DNA from 2 places in the Streptomyces sp. NPDC127114 genome. Region 1 is predicted to be linked to the other one. Evidence: riboswitches for the same ligand, from Rfam matches in the RefSeq annotation. Region 1 holds a riboswitch; the other holds the start of a gene.
The links. A riboswitch is a leader RNA that binds a small molecule or an ion and turns the genes downstream of it on or off. The one in region 1 is predicted to bind ZMP and ZTP.

Region 1 (5,733 bases):
GGTCCTGCGGGACCGTGATCGCGTGCAGGTCCACGACCATGTAGAAGGCGTCGTGGGACTCCTGCAGCGCGACCCACTGACGGACGGCGCCGAGGTAGTTGCCGAGGTGGAACGAGCCTGCGGTGGGCTGGATTCCGGAGAGCACACGAGGTCGATCAGAGGCCATGCTCATCATTCTCTCAGGTGTGGGAACCGATCCCGGACTGCCGGTGTATCAGAGATGTGAGGACGAGGGAGGGGACCCGGGAGGGGGGCCGAGTCGTCGTCGACGAGGGGGCCGTGATCGCACGGGTGCGCGCCGGAGAGCCGGAGGCGTACGCGGAGCTCGTTCGCGCCCACACCGGGGTCGCGCTGCGGGCCGCGGTGGCCTGCGGGGCGGGCGCGGACGCCGAGGACGTGGTGCAGCAGGCGTTCTTCAAGGCGTATCGCTCGCTGGGCGCCTTCAGGGACGGGTCGGCGTTCCGGCCGTGGCTGCTCAGCATCGTGGCCAATGAGACGAGGAACACACTGCGCTCGGCGGGGCGGCAGCGGGCCGTGGCCGGGCGGGAGGCGGAGCTGCTCGCGGGCGAGCCGCTGATACCGGAGGGCGCGGATCCCGCGGTGGCGCTGGAGGAGGACGAGCGGCGCAGACGCCTGCTCGTGGCGCTCGACGCGCTGGGCGAGGAGCAGCGCGCGGTGGTGGTGCACCGCTATCTGCTGGAGCTGGACGAGGCGGAGACGGCCGAGGCCCTCGGCTGGCCGCGCGGGACGGTGAAGTCCCGGCTGAGCCGGGCGCTGAAGAGGCTGGGGACGGTGCTGAAGGGAGGTGAGGAGCATGGCTGAGTCGAAGCGGGAACTGGAGGAGGAGCTGCGGGAGCTCGGGCGGGCGTTGAGGGTGCCCGATGTCGACGGGCCGACGATGGCCGAGCGGGTGCTGGCCCAGCTCCTGGCCGAGCGGGTGCCAGCACCGGCGCCCCCGCCGCCGCCTGCCCGGTGGGCGTGGCTGCGGCGGTGGTGGAAAGCGCTGGTGGCCTCGGTCTCGGGGCTGTTGATGGTCGTGGTGCTCACTCCTCCGGTGCGGGCGACAGTGGTGGAGTGGCTGGGCTTCGGCGGGGTCGCGGTGCGGTACGAGCCGGGGGCGCCGGCCGCGCCCGGTGCGGCGGCCGGGGTGCCGGGCTGTCGGAACCCGGTGCCGCTCGCGGAGGCGGGGCGCCGGGCGGGCTTCACGCCGCTGATACCCGGGGCGCTCGGTGAGCCGGACGCCGCGACGGTGACGGGCGTCCCTCCGCGGGGCGTGATCGGCCTGTGCTGGCGGACGGCGGAGGGCGGCGCGGTCCGGCTGGACGAGTTCCCGGCGCGGCTGGACGTCGGCTTCGGCAAGCAGGTGCGGGTGCCGCCGGAGTGGGTGGCGCTGCCGGACGGCACGGAGGCCTACTGGTTCGCCCGGCCGCATCTGCTGACCTTCCCGATGACGGACTCCGCCGGCTCGGGCTGGGCCCCGTCGGTCCGCCCGGCGGGCCCCACGCTGCTCTGGACGAGGAGCGGGGGCACGCTCACCCTCCGTCTGGAGGGCGTGGCCGACCGGACGGAGGCGATACGCATCGCCGCCTCCGCCCGGTAAGGGCAGGACGGAGGCGGCGGGGGGCCCGACCGGTCAGGTCGGGAGGCCGGGGGCCGGGAAGGCGGCCATGAGGTCGGCGACCTCCGCGCGGATCACCGCGAGGGCGTCCTCGTCGCCCTTGCCGGCGGCGGTGACACCGCGGTCGATCCAGTCGGCGACCTGGGGCATGTGGGAGACGTCCAGGCCGCGGGAGGTGAGCGAGGGGGTGCCGATGCGGACGCCGGAGGGGTCGAAGGGCTTTCGGGGGTCGTAGGGGACGGTGTTGTAGTTGACGACGATCCCGGCCCGGTCGAGGGCCTTCGCGGCGACCTTGCCGGGGACCTCCTTGGGAGTGAGGTCCATGAGGATCAGGTGGTTGTCGGTGCCGCCGGACACCAGGTCGAAGCCGCGGGCCAGCAGGGCATCGGCGAGGGCCTTGGCGTTGGCGACGACCGCGTGGGCGTAGTCACGGAAGGAGGGCTGGGCCGCCTCGCGCAGGGCCACGGCGATGGCGGCGGTGGTCTGGTTGTGCGGGCCGCCCTGGAGGCCGGGGAAGACGGCCTTGTCGAGGGCCTTGGCGTGCTGCTCGCGGGACATCAGCATGGCGCCGCGCGGGCCGCGGAGGGTCTTGTGCGTGGTCGTGGAGATCACGTCCACGTGCCCGACCGGGGACGGGTGGGCGCCGCCGGCGATCAGGCCGGCGATGTGGGCGACGTCGGCGACGAGCACGGCGCCTGCCTCGCGGGCGATCTCACCGAAGGCGGCGAAGTCGATGGTGCGGGGCAGCGCGGTGCCGCCGCAGAAGATGACCTTCGGGCGTTCGGCGAGGGCGAGTTCGCGGACCTGGTCGAAGTCGATGAGGCCGGTGTCCTGGCGTACGCCGTACTGGACGCCGCGGAACCAGGTGCCGGTGGCGGAGACGCCCCAGCCGTGGGTGAGGTGGCCGCCCATGGGCAGCGCCATGCCCATCACGGTGTCGCCGGGCTCGGCGAAGGCGAGGTAGACGGCGAGGTTGGCCGGGGAGCCGGAGTACGGCTGGACGTTGGCGTGGTCGACGCCGAAGAGGGCCTTGGCGCGCTCGATGGCGAGGCTCTCGACCTGGTCGATGTTCTGCTGGCCCTCGTAGTAGCGGCGGCCCGGGTAGCCCTCGCTGTACTTGTTCTGCAGGACGGTGCCGGAGGCCTCGAGGACGGCGGCGGAGACGTAGTTCTCGCTCGGGATGAGCCGGAGCGTCTCGGCCTGGAGCCGCTCCTCGGCGCCGACGAGGGCGGCGAGCTCGGGGTCGGCGGCGGCGAGTGCCGGGTGGTGGGCGGGAAGGTTCATGGCGTTCGTTCCTCCGGGCAGGAGGTCCCGGTGCGGGTGCCGCACGGCGCCACACGGGACCTGACGGTTCCGTGATGCCCAGGCGAGCGGCACCTCGTGTGGTCTGCCGCGCACGGCTCCCCCGGGGTCGCTTCCCCGTGCGCCAGTCGCCGTGCGTGTTCCCAGACTAGCGGGCGCGCCGTCACGGCAGGTTTCCCGGTCCGGCATGTGAGCGACGATAAGAAAAGGGAGCCACACCCTCCCCAGCCGCAGGACGAACGGAGATCCCGTGTCGAAGACGCAAGACGAGATCGCTGCCGCGGACGCGCACAGCGCCCACAACTACCACCCGCTTCCCCTGGTCGTCGCCACCGCCGAGGGGGCGTGGATGACCGATGTCGAGGGGCGCCGCTTCCTCGACATGCTCGCCGGCTACTCGGCGCTCAACTTCGGTCATGGCAACCGGCGTCTGCTGGACGCCGCACGGGCGCAGCTGGACCGGGTGACGCTCACCTCGCGGGCCTTCCACCACGACCGGTTCGGGGAGTTCTGCACGCGCCTGGCCGAGCTGTGCGGCAAGGAGATGGTGCTGCCGATGAACACGGGCGCGGAGGCCGTGGAGACGGCGGTGAAGACCGCGCGGAAGTGGGGCTACGAGGTGAAGGGCGTGCCGGACGGGCACGCGAAGATCGTGGTCGCGGGGAACAACTTCCACGGCCGGACGACGACGATCGTCAGCTTCTCCACGGACCACGAGGCGCGCGACCACTACGGCCCGTACACGCCGGGCTTCGAGATCGTGCCGTACGGCGATCTGACGGCACTGGAGACGGCGGTCACGGAGAACACGGTGGCCGTGCTCCTGGAGCCGATCCAGGGTGAGGCGGGCGTCCTCGTCCCGCCGCCCGGCTATCTGCGGGGCGTGCGGGAGCTGACGGCGCGGCGGAACGTGCTGTTCATGGCGGACGAGATCCAGTCGGGCCTGGGCCGCACGGGCAAGACCTTCGCGTGCGAGCACGAGGACGTGGTGCCCGACGTCTACGTTCTCGGCAAGGCGCTGGGCGGCGGTGTGGTGCCGGTGTCGGCGGTGGTCGCGGACCGGGACGTCCTCGGGGTGTTCCGGCCGGGCGAGCACGGCTCGACGTTCGGTGGCAATCCGCTGGCCTGTGCGGTGGCCCTCGAGGTGATCACGATGCTGCGGACGGGCGAGTACCAGCAGCGGGCGGCGGAGCTGGGCGAGCACCTGCACGCGGAGCTGAAGCTGCTGGTGGGCGGCGGCGCGGTGGAGGAGGTGCGCGGGCGGGGCCTGTGGGCGGGCGTCGACATCGCGGCCTCGAAGGGCACGGGGCGGCAGATCTCGGAGCGGCTGATGGAGCGGGGTGTGCTGGTGAAGGACACCCACGGGTCGACGATCCGGATCGCGCCGCCCCTGGTGATCTCGAAGGAGGACCTGGACTGGGGGCTCGAGCAGTTGCGGGCGGTGCTGACGGAGGGGTGACGGTCCGTCCGCGTGCTTCGGCGGCGCGCGCGGACGGTGAGCGCCCCCTGGCGGCGGCCTGCGCGCGCGGGCCGCGTGCGCAGGCCGTGTCCTCTGCGCACGCCGGCCGCGTGCGGGCCGGGCCGTGGGCCCCGTCGGCTCGTAGGGGGTCATCCGGGGGCGGGCCGTGGCTCGGGGGCGCGGCCCCGGGGCCCTCCGGCCCCGGCGCCCACCCGCCGTCGGGCCGAACCCCTTCGTATCGCCATCGCCGCCAGCACCACCGGCACCGCCATCGTCGGCGTCGCCGGGTCCGTCAGGGCCGGTGGGTGGATGCGCCGGGTCCGGTTCGTGGGCAACTCCACCCGTTGACAGGGCAGTTGGTCTAGGCCAATGTTGCGGCCATGTCGAGACCCCGTCTGCGCCGCGCCCTGCGCGGTGCGATCGCCGCACTCGTCCCGCTCGCGCTGCTCGGCGCGTTGTCCGGCTCCGCCCATGCCGCCCCCGCGGCGGCGTGGCCCGAGCCCGTGCCCGTCGTCTCCCGCGTCGAGACCGCCGACCCGGTCGTCTTCATCACCGTCGACGACGGCTGGAACCACGACCCGGGCGCCGCGAGGCTCCTGCTCGACCGCAGGGTGCCCGCCTCGCTGTTCCTGCTGCCGGGCGCGTACTCGTACGACTCCGGCTACTTCCACGGCCTGCTCGACCAGGGCCGTTCCCGGGTCGAGAACCACACCGTCAGCCACCCGGACCTCACGACGCTCGACGCCGCGGGGCAGAAGGCCGAGGTCTGCGGGGCGCGTGAGGCGCACCTCGCCGAGTTCGGGGACGGGCCGCGGCTGCTGCGCCCGCCGTACGGCGCGTACGACGCGACGACCCGGACGACCGCGCGGGCCTGCGGGGCGAAGGCCCTGGTGACGTGGACGTACGACCTGACCACCTGGGGTGCGGATCCCGTACCGATGCCCCGGCTGAAGGCGGGCGACATCGTGCTGCTGCACTTCAACGGGACCGTCGAGCAGGACCTCCGCCGCGTCCTGGACGCGGCCGAGGCGGCCGGTCTGAAGGCCGCGCCCCTCAGGGACTACGTCACAGAATGACGTGCGGGATGAAACGGGCGTACTCGTCCGTGACGGGCCCCGCCGACTCCCGGATCCCGAGCCCAGCGGACTCGTCGCCGACGGTCCAGGCACCGAGGACCACGCGGTTGCCGTCGAAGTCGGGCAGCGGGGCCAGTTCCTGGTAGACGCAGGGCTCCTCGCGCGCCACCGCCGCCGCGCCCGGCTCGTGCAGGGTCACGCCCGCACCCTCGCGGCCGAGCAGCGGCTTGGAGACGTAGCCGGGGCCGCCGGCGGCGGCGAGTTCGCGCGGGCCGTCC
Region 2 (5,733 bases), on a different contig from region 1:
GTCGTGGTAGTGACCACGCTGGACCAGGGCACGGGAGGGGCAGGTGCAGACCTCGCCCTGGTTCAGGGCGAACATGGTGAAGCCTTCCAGGGCCTTGTCGAGGAAGTCGTCGTCCGCCGCCGACACGTCGTCGAAGAAGATGTTCGGCGATTTGCCGCCCAGTTCGAGCGTGACGGGCTTCAGGTTCTCCGCCGCGTAGCCCATGATCAGCCGGCCCGTCGTCGTCTCGCCCGTGAACGCGATCTTCGCGACCCGCGGCGAGGAGGCGAGCGGCTTGCCGGCCTCCTCGCCGAAGCCGTTGACGATGTTGACCACGCCGGGCGGCAGCAGGTCGGCCACCAGACTCATCCAGAAGTGGACGGAGACCGGGGTCTGTTCGGCCGGCTTCAGGACGACCGCGTTGCCCGCGGCCAGCGCCGGCGCCAGCTTCCACACCGCCATCAGGATCGGGAAGTTCCACGGGATGATCTGCGCCACCACGCCCAGCGGCTCGTGGAAGTGGTACGCGACGGTGTCCTCGTCCAGCTGGCTCAGCGCCCCCTCCTGGGCGCGCAGCGCGCCCGCGAAGTAGCGGAAGTGGTCGACGGCGAGCGGGATGTCGGCGGCCAGCGTCTCGCGCACCGGCTTGCCGTTCTCCCAGCTCTCCGCGACCGCCAGCGCCTCCAGCGAGTCCTCCATCCGGTCCGCGATCCGCAGCAGGACCTGAGCGCGCTCGGCCGGCGACGTGCGGCCCCAGGCCGGGGCCGCCGCGTGCGCGGCGTCGAGCGCCCGCTCCACGTCCTCGGCGGTGCCACGCGCCACCTCCGTGAACGGACGGCCGTCGACCGGGCTCGGGTTCTCGAAGTACCGCCCGCGCGCCGGGGCGACGTACTCACCCCCGATCCAGTGGTCGTAGCGGTTCGCGTACGACATGAGCGAACCCTCGGTGCCGGGTGCGGCGTAACGGGGCATGGGCAGGGCCTCCCTCGGACCGCGCCGGCCGTCCCTGGCCGGCGTTCACCGCCGATGGTGCGCGACCGAACGTTGCAACACCGTTGCACCCGCGGACAGTTCGGCGTCCAGCGCGGCCAGCCGGGCCCGTACGGCAGGTGCCTCCGCGGCCGGCACGGCCGAGGCGAGCGCCCGCCACACCGTCAGGTCGTCCTCGCCCCAGGTGCTGTACGCCCAGTCGGCCAGCAGTCCCGGATCGCCCCGGTCCACCAGCGCCGCCCGCAGCCGCCCCGCGAGCCGCTCCCGCAGCCGTACGACACCGGGCGCCCCCGAACCGGGCAACAGCGGCCCCGCGTAGTCGGCGAGTGCCGTCGCGACCGCACCGGAGGAGAGCCGCCGGTCCACCGTCGAGAAGTCCGCGTCCACCGCCTCCGCCAGCCGGTACGGACGGGACGCCAGCAGCTCGGGGCCGAGCAGCCCGCGCAGCCGCGAAAGCTCCGCCCGCAGCGTGACCGGAGTGACCGACTCGTCCTCGTACAGCAGCGTCAGCAACTCGTCGCCACCCACACCCTCCGGCCGCTGCGCGAGGATCACCAGGATCTCGCTGTGCCGCCGGCTCAACCGCAGCCGTCGCCCGGCCACGTGCAGCAACGCCTCGTCCCGGCCCAGGGCCGTCAGCCGCGACCTGCCGGGCGCCGCGACGGGGGACAGCAGCGCGAGCTGCGACTCGGCGGCCCGCGCCACCGCCTGCACGAACGCCAGACTGTGCGGATGCGCGAGCCCGTCCCCACCCGTGACGTCGACCGCCCCGAGCAGCCGACCGGTGTGCGGGTCGTGCACGGGCGCCGCGGCACACGTCCACCGCTGCACCGGTCGCCGGAAGTGCTCGGCGGCGCAGACCTGCACCGGCCGGTCGACGGCGATCGCGGTGCCCGGCGCGTTCGTCCCCGCCGCCGTCTCCGACCAGCGGGCACCGGCCACGAAGTTCATCGCGCGGGCCTTCCGCAGCGTTCCCGGATGGCCCTCCACCCACAGCATCCGCCCGGCGGCGTCGCACACCGCGAGCAGATGCTCGCCGTCCCGCGCGTACGCCCCCATCAGCTCCCGGATCATCGGCATCGCCACGGCGAGCGGATGCGCCTCGCGGTGCCCCGCGAGCTCCTCCTCGTCCAGCTCCACCGGAGCCGCGCCGTCCGGGCTCACGCGCGCCCGCGCCGAACGCCGCCAGGACTCGGCGACGAGCGGCCGGACGGGCGGGGACACCGCGGGAGGCGCCTGACGGCCGAACCCGGAGCGGCCGGACCGGCCCGAGTCGCTGGGGCGCCCGGAGCCGCCGGGTCGCCCGGAGCCGCCGGGCCGGCCGGAGTCCTCGGGCTGGCCGGAGTCCTCGGACCGGCCGGAGTCCTCGGACCGGTCCGAGCCGCCGGGCCGCCGCCCGGCCTCCGAGGCTGCCGCCGTCGCTGCCTCGGTGAACTCCTCGTGCGCGCGGCGCACGGCGTCCGCTGTCGCGGCTGTCGCATGTGTCGCAGCGGTCTCCGCCGTCCCCGCCCACGCGTTGCTCACTCGGCCTCCTCGGCGAGGTCGCCCGCCTCGCCCGCCTCGTCCACCACGCTCGTCCACCACCTTGTCCACGCCTCGTCCGCCTTCGCGTACGTCGCCGTGGGCGGTGCGTGAACGCCGTCCTGCACGTCATCGTGATGCGCGCACGCCCCGCCGACAAGCGCCCGGACGGGCACGCATATGCGCCCTGACCGGTTACGCGCCCCTCGACTTACCCGCCCGCGCCCGTCACGTAGAGTGGGGCCCGGGCCGTGACTGGCGCTAGAGGTGGATCACCACCGGGGAGCGGCCCGGCGGACGCGCACACCCCGCGCGACCGTGCCGCTGCCGTGCGCCTGGGCGATCAACCGGTCATCGACGACGCTCAGGAGTGGCCCATGTCCACCAGCACCGCACGCCTCATGGACGGCACCGCGCTCGCTCGCCGCACGGTCGAGGAGACCGCCGCGCGCGCCGCCGAGATCACCCGCCGCACCGGCACCACGCCCTGCCTCGCGACCGTCCTCGTCGGCGCGGACCCCGCCTCCGTGACGTACGTGAAGATGAAGCAGAACCGCTGCGCGAAGGCCGGAATCCGCTCCAAGCACGTCGAACTGCCCGCCGAGACGACGACCGAGGAGCTGGTCGCGGCGATCACCGCGCTCTCCGAGGACCCCGAGGTGCACGGCATCCTGCTCCAGCACCCGGTCGGTCCGCACATCGACGAGCGCGCCGCCTTCGAGGCCATCGCCCCGGAGAAGGACGTCGACGGCGTCACGATGGCCTCCTTCGCCGCCATGGGCTTCGGTCTGCCCGGCTTCGTCTCCTGCACCCCCGGCGGCATCATGCGGCTGCTCGACGCGTACGACGTCGACCTCAGCGGCAAGCGCGCCGTGGTCGTCGGCCGTAGCGCCATCCTCGGCAAGCCGGCCGGTCTGCTGCTCCTCGGCCGCGACGCGACCGTCACCTACTGCCACTCCCGCACCACCGACCTCTCCGCCGCCGTCCGCGAGGCCGACGTCCTGGTCGCCGCCGTCGGCAAGCCGAACTTCATCAAGGGCGAGGACATCAAGCCCGGCGCCGTCGTGATCGACGCCGGCTACAACCCGGGCAACGTCGGCGACGTCGACTTCGACAGCGCCGTCGAGCGTGCCTCCCTCATCACGCCCGTCCCCGGCGGCGTCGGCCCCATGACCATCGCCGTCCTCCTCTCCCAGACCGTCGAGGCCGCCGAGCGCCAGCTCGGCCTGTAGGCACGAGCGGGACCGCGGGCGTCAGGGCAGGAAGGCCGCCGGCCGCGGCTCCCGCACGGCAGGAGGTCGCAGGGATTCCGTACGCGAGCATCTCGTACCGGCTCCCACAGGGCGTCTCGTACGAGCCGCGGGATTGTCACGGTTCTGTACGAGCAAGGCCCAACTCGCCGATATCGCTCGCCACATGACCGACGACGGGTGACCCTGGTTCCCATGCTCCACCCGCCGACGGAATCCCCGTCCCGCGACGCCCGGCCACCGAGACGGCCGGGCGTCGTCGTCCTGCCGGTCGCCGCGCTCGCCGCGATCCTCGCCCTCTCCCTCGCCGTCACGGCACGCGGCGGCTCGGGCGACGGCGACCCGAGCGCCGGGCCCTCCGCCCCGGCCGAGCCGGGGGCGGGCACCTCCGCGGGCGCCACCTCCGGCCGGTCGGCCGGAGCACCCGCCCACACGGCGTCCGGGACGTCCGGACAGCGGCCCGCCCCCCAGGGCGAGAGCCCGTCACCGCTGCCCACGCAGTCGAAGCGACCCGCCACGAAGCACCCGGCGGACCGCGACCGGCGCGTACCGACCGCCTCGCACCCGCCGACCGCCGCCCCGACCGCCTCCGGGACCACGAGCCCCCGGCCGCGCAGCGGCGAGACCCGTCGTACACCGCCGGCTCCCGCCCCCAGCCCGTACGACGGACTGCGTGTCGGCGACTGCTTCGACATCGAGCGCGACGCGCCCGGAACCGTCGTCCGCCGGGCCTGCGACACGCCGCACGACGCCGAACTCGTCGCCCGGCTCCGCCTCACCGGCACGTACGGCGACGACGGCGCGGTACGGGACGCGGCGGCCGCCTTGTGCCGGGAGCCGCTGCGGACCAAGGCCGCGGACCAGCCGCTCGGCACCCGCTGGTCGACCTTCGTCCAGTACCCGTACCGCACGAGCTACCTGCTCGGCCAGACCACCGTCGCCTGCAGCCTGGCCGCCCCGACGGGGACGGCCAGGCTCACCGCGCCGCTGCGGTGACCAGTCGCGTGCGACCAGCCGTGTGACCCGCCGTCAGAGCCCGGTGCGCGCCAGCCAGTGGTGGAGAAGGGAGCGGTCGCCCGTCACTGTCAGCCGGTCGTCCTCCGGCGCGACACGCCCGGACACCACCAGCATCAGATCCGCCACCGCTCCCGACACCACGACGTCGAAGCCGGCGTCGGCGTCGGTGTCGTGGCCGATGACGGTGTCGGTGTCGCGGGTGATGTCGTGGTCGGCGTCGGCGTCCATGTAGCCGATGGAGTCCGTGGAGTCCACGGGCCCGCGGGCCCACCGGGGCCCCTCAGGCGTACGGGTGACCACCCAGCCCTCGCCTCCCGCGCCGGGGCCCGGCCGGAACCCGATCCGTTCGCCCCGGCCACGCAGCTCGGCGAGCGCCGGCCTGACCGCCTGGAAGGCCGGTTCGGCCAGCAGGGCGAGGTGCTCGCCGATCACATCGGCCGCCATATCGTCGGCGATCCCGAACGCGCTGTCCGTCGCGTACGCCGCGTCGTAGTGGTGGACTGCCGTGTCGCCCAGCATCCTGCGCAGCCAGAAGCCCGCCGGCCGAGGCCCGAAGAACGTCTCGATCACGGTCTCGGCGCCGGTCTCCCCGATCGCGCCGATCAGTTCCTCCGCGCCCTCGCGCAGCCACCCGGCCCACTCGTCCGGCGCGCCGGGACGAGCCTCGCGCGGGTCGGGTACGGCCAGTTGGCGCCGCTCGCGCACGAGCCGCGCCGTCCAGCGGTGCTCCTGGCCGACATGGCCCACCAGGGTGCCCAGCGACCACTCCGGGCAGGTCGGCACCGGGGTTTCCGGATCCCGGCCGGCGACGGCGCGGGCGAAGCCGGCGGTCTGCTCCCGCAGCCCCTCCACGAGCCGCACGGCGTCAAGGGCGTTCCGGCCGTTATGGCTCCTCCGGCTGTCCTGGCCGTTCCGGGCATCCCGTGCCTCCCGAGTGTCGTGGGCGTCTCGGATGTCCCTTTTCGATGTCTTCACG

Region 2: it holds a riboswitch for ZMP and ZTP, as region 1 does, so the genes downstream of both, ACFVGS_RS19870 (bifunctional 5,10-methylenetetrahydrofolate dehydrogenase/5,10-methenyltetrahydrofolate cyclohydrolase) here and glyA (serine hydroxymethyltransferase) in region 1, are expected to answer to the same signal.

What each region holds. Positions count from the first base shown of each region.
Region 1 covers NZ_JBHXTJ010000036.1:58,924-64,656, forward strand. The annotation lists gene trpS (tryptophan--tRNA ligase) at 1-166, opposite strand, end outside; gene ACFVGS_RS28745 (RNA polymerase sigma factor) at 223-822, shown strand; gene ACFVGS_RS28750 (hypothetical protein) at 815-1,600, shown strand; gene glyA (serine hydroxymethyltransferase) at 1,634-2,902, opposite strand; ZMP/ZTP riboswitch at 2,972-3,062, opposite strand; gene rocD (ornithine--oxo-acid transaminase) at 3,171-4,379, shown strand; gene ACFVGS_RS28765 (polysaccharide deacetylase family protein) at 4,760-5,455, shown strand; gene ACFVGS_RS28770 (glutathionylspermidine synthase family protein) at 5,445-5,733, opposite strand, start outside.
Region 2 covers NZ_JBHXTJ010000018.1:83,809-89,541, forward strand. The annotation lists gene ACFVGS_RS19855 (aldehyde dehydrogenase family protein) at 1-951, opposite strand, end outside; gene ACFVGS_RS19860 (GAF domain-containing protein) at 997-2,493, opposite strand; gene ACFVGS_RS19865 (hypothetical protein) at 2,490-2,618, opposite strand; ZMP/ZTP riboswitch at 2,732-2,838, shown strand; gene ACFVGS_RS19870 (bifunctional 5,10-methylenetetrahydrofolate dehydrogenase/5,10-methenyltetrahydrofolate cyclohydrolase) at 2,868-3,722, shown strand; gene ACFVGS_RS19875 (hypothetical protein) at 3,936-4,736, shown strand; gene ACFVGS_RS19880 (maleylpyruvate isomerase family mycothiol-dependent enzyme) at 4,770-5,618, opposite strand.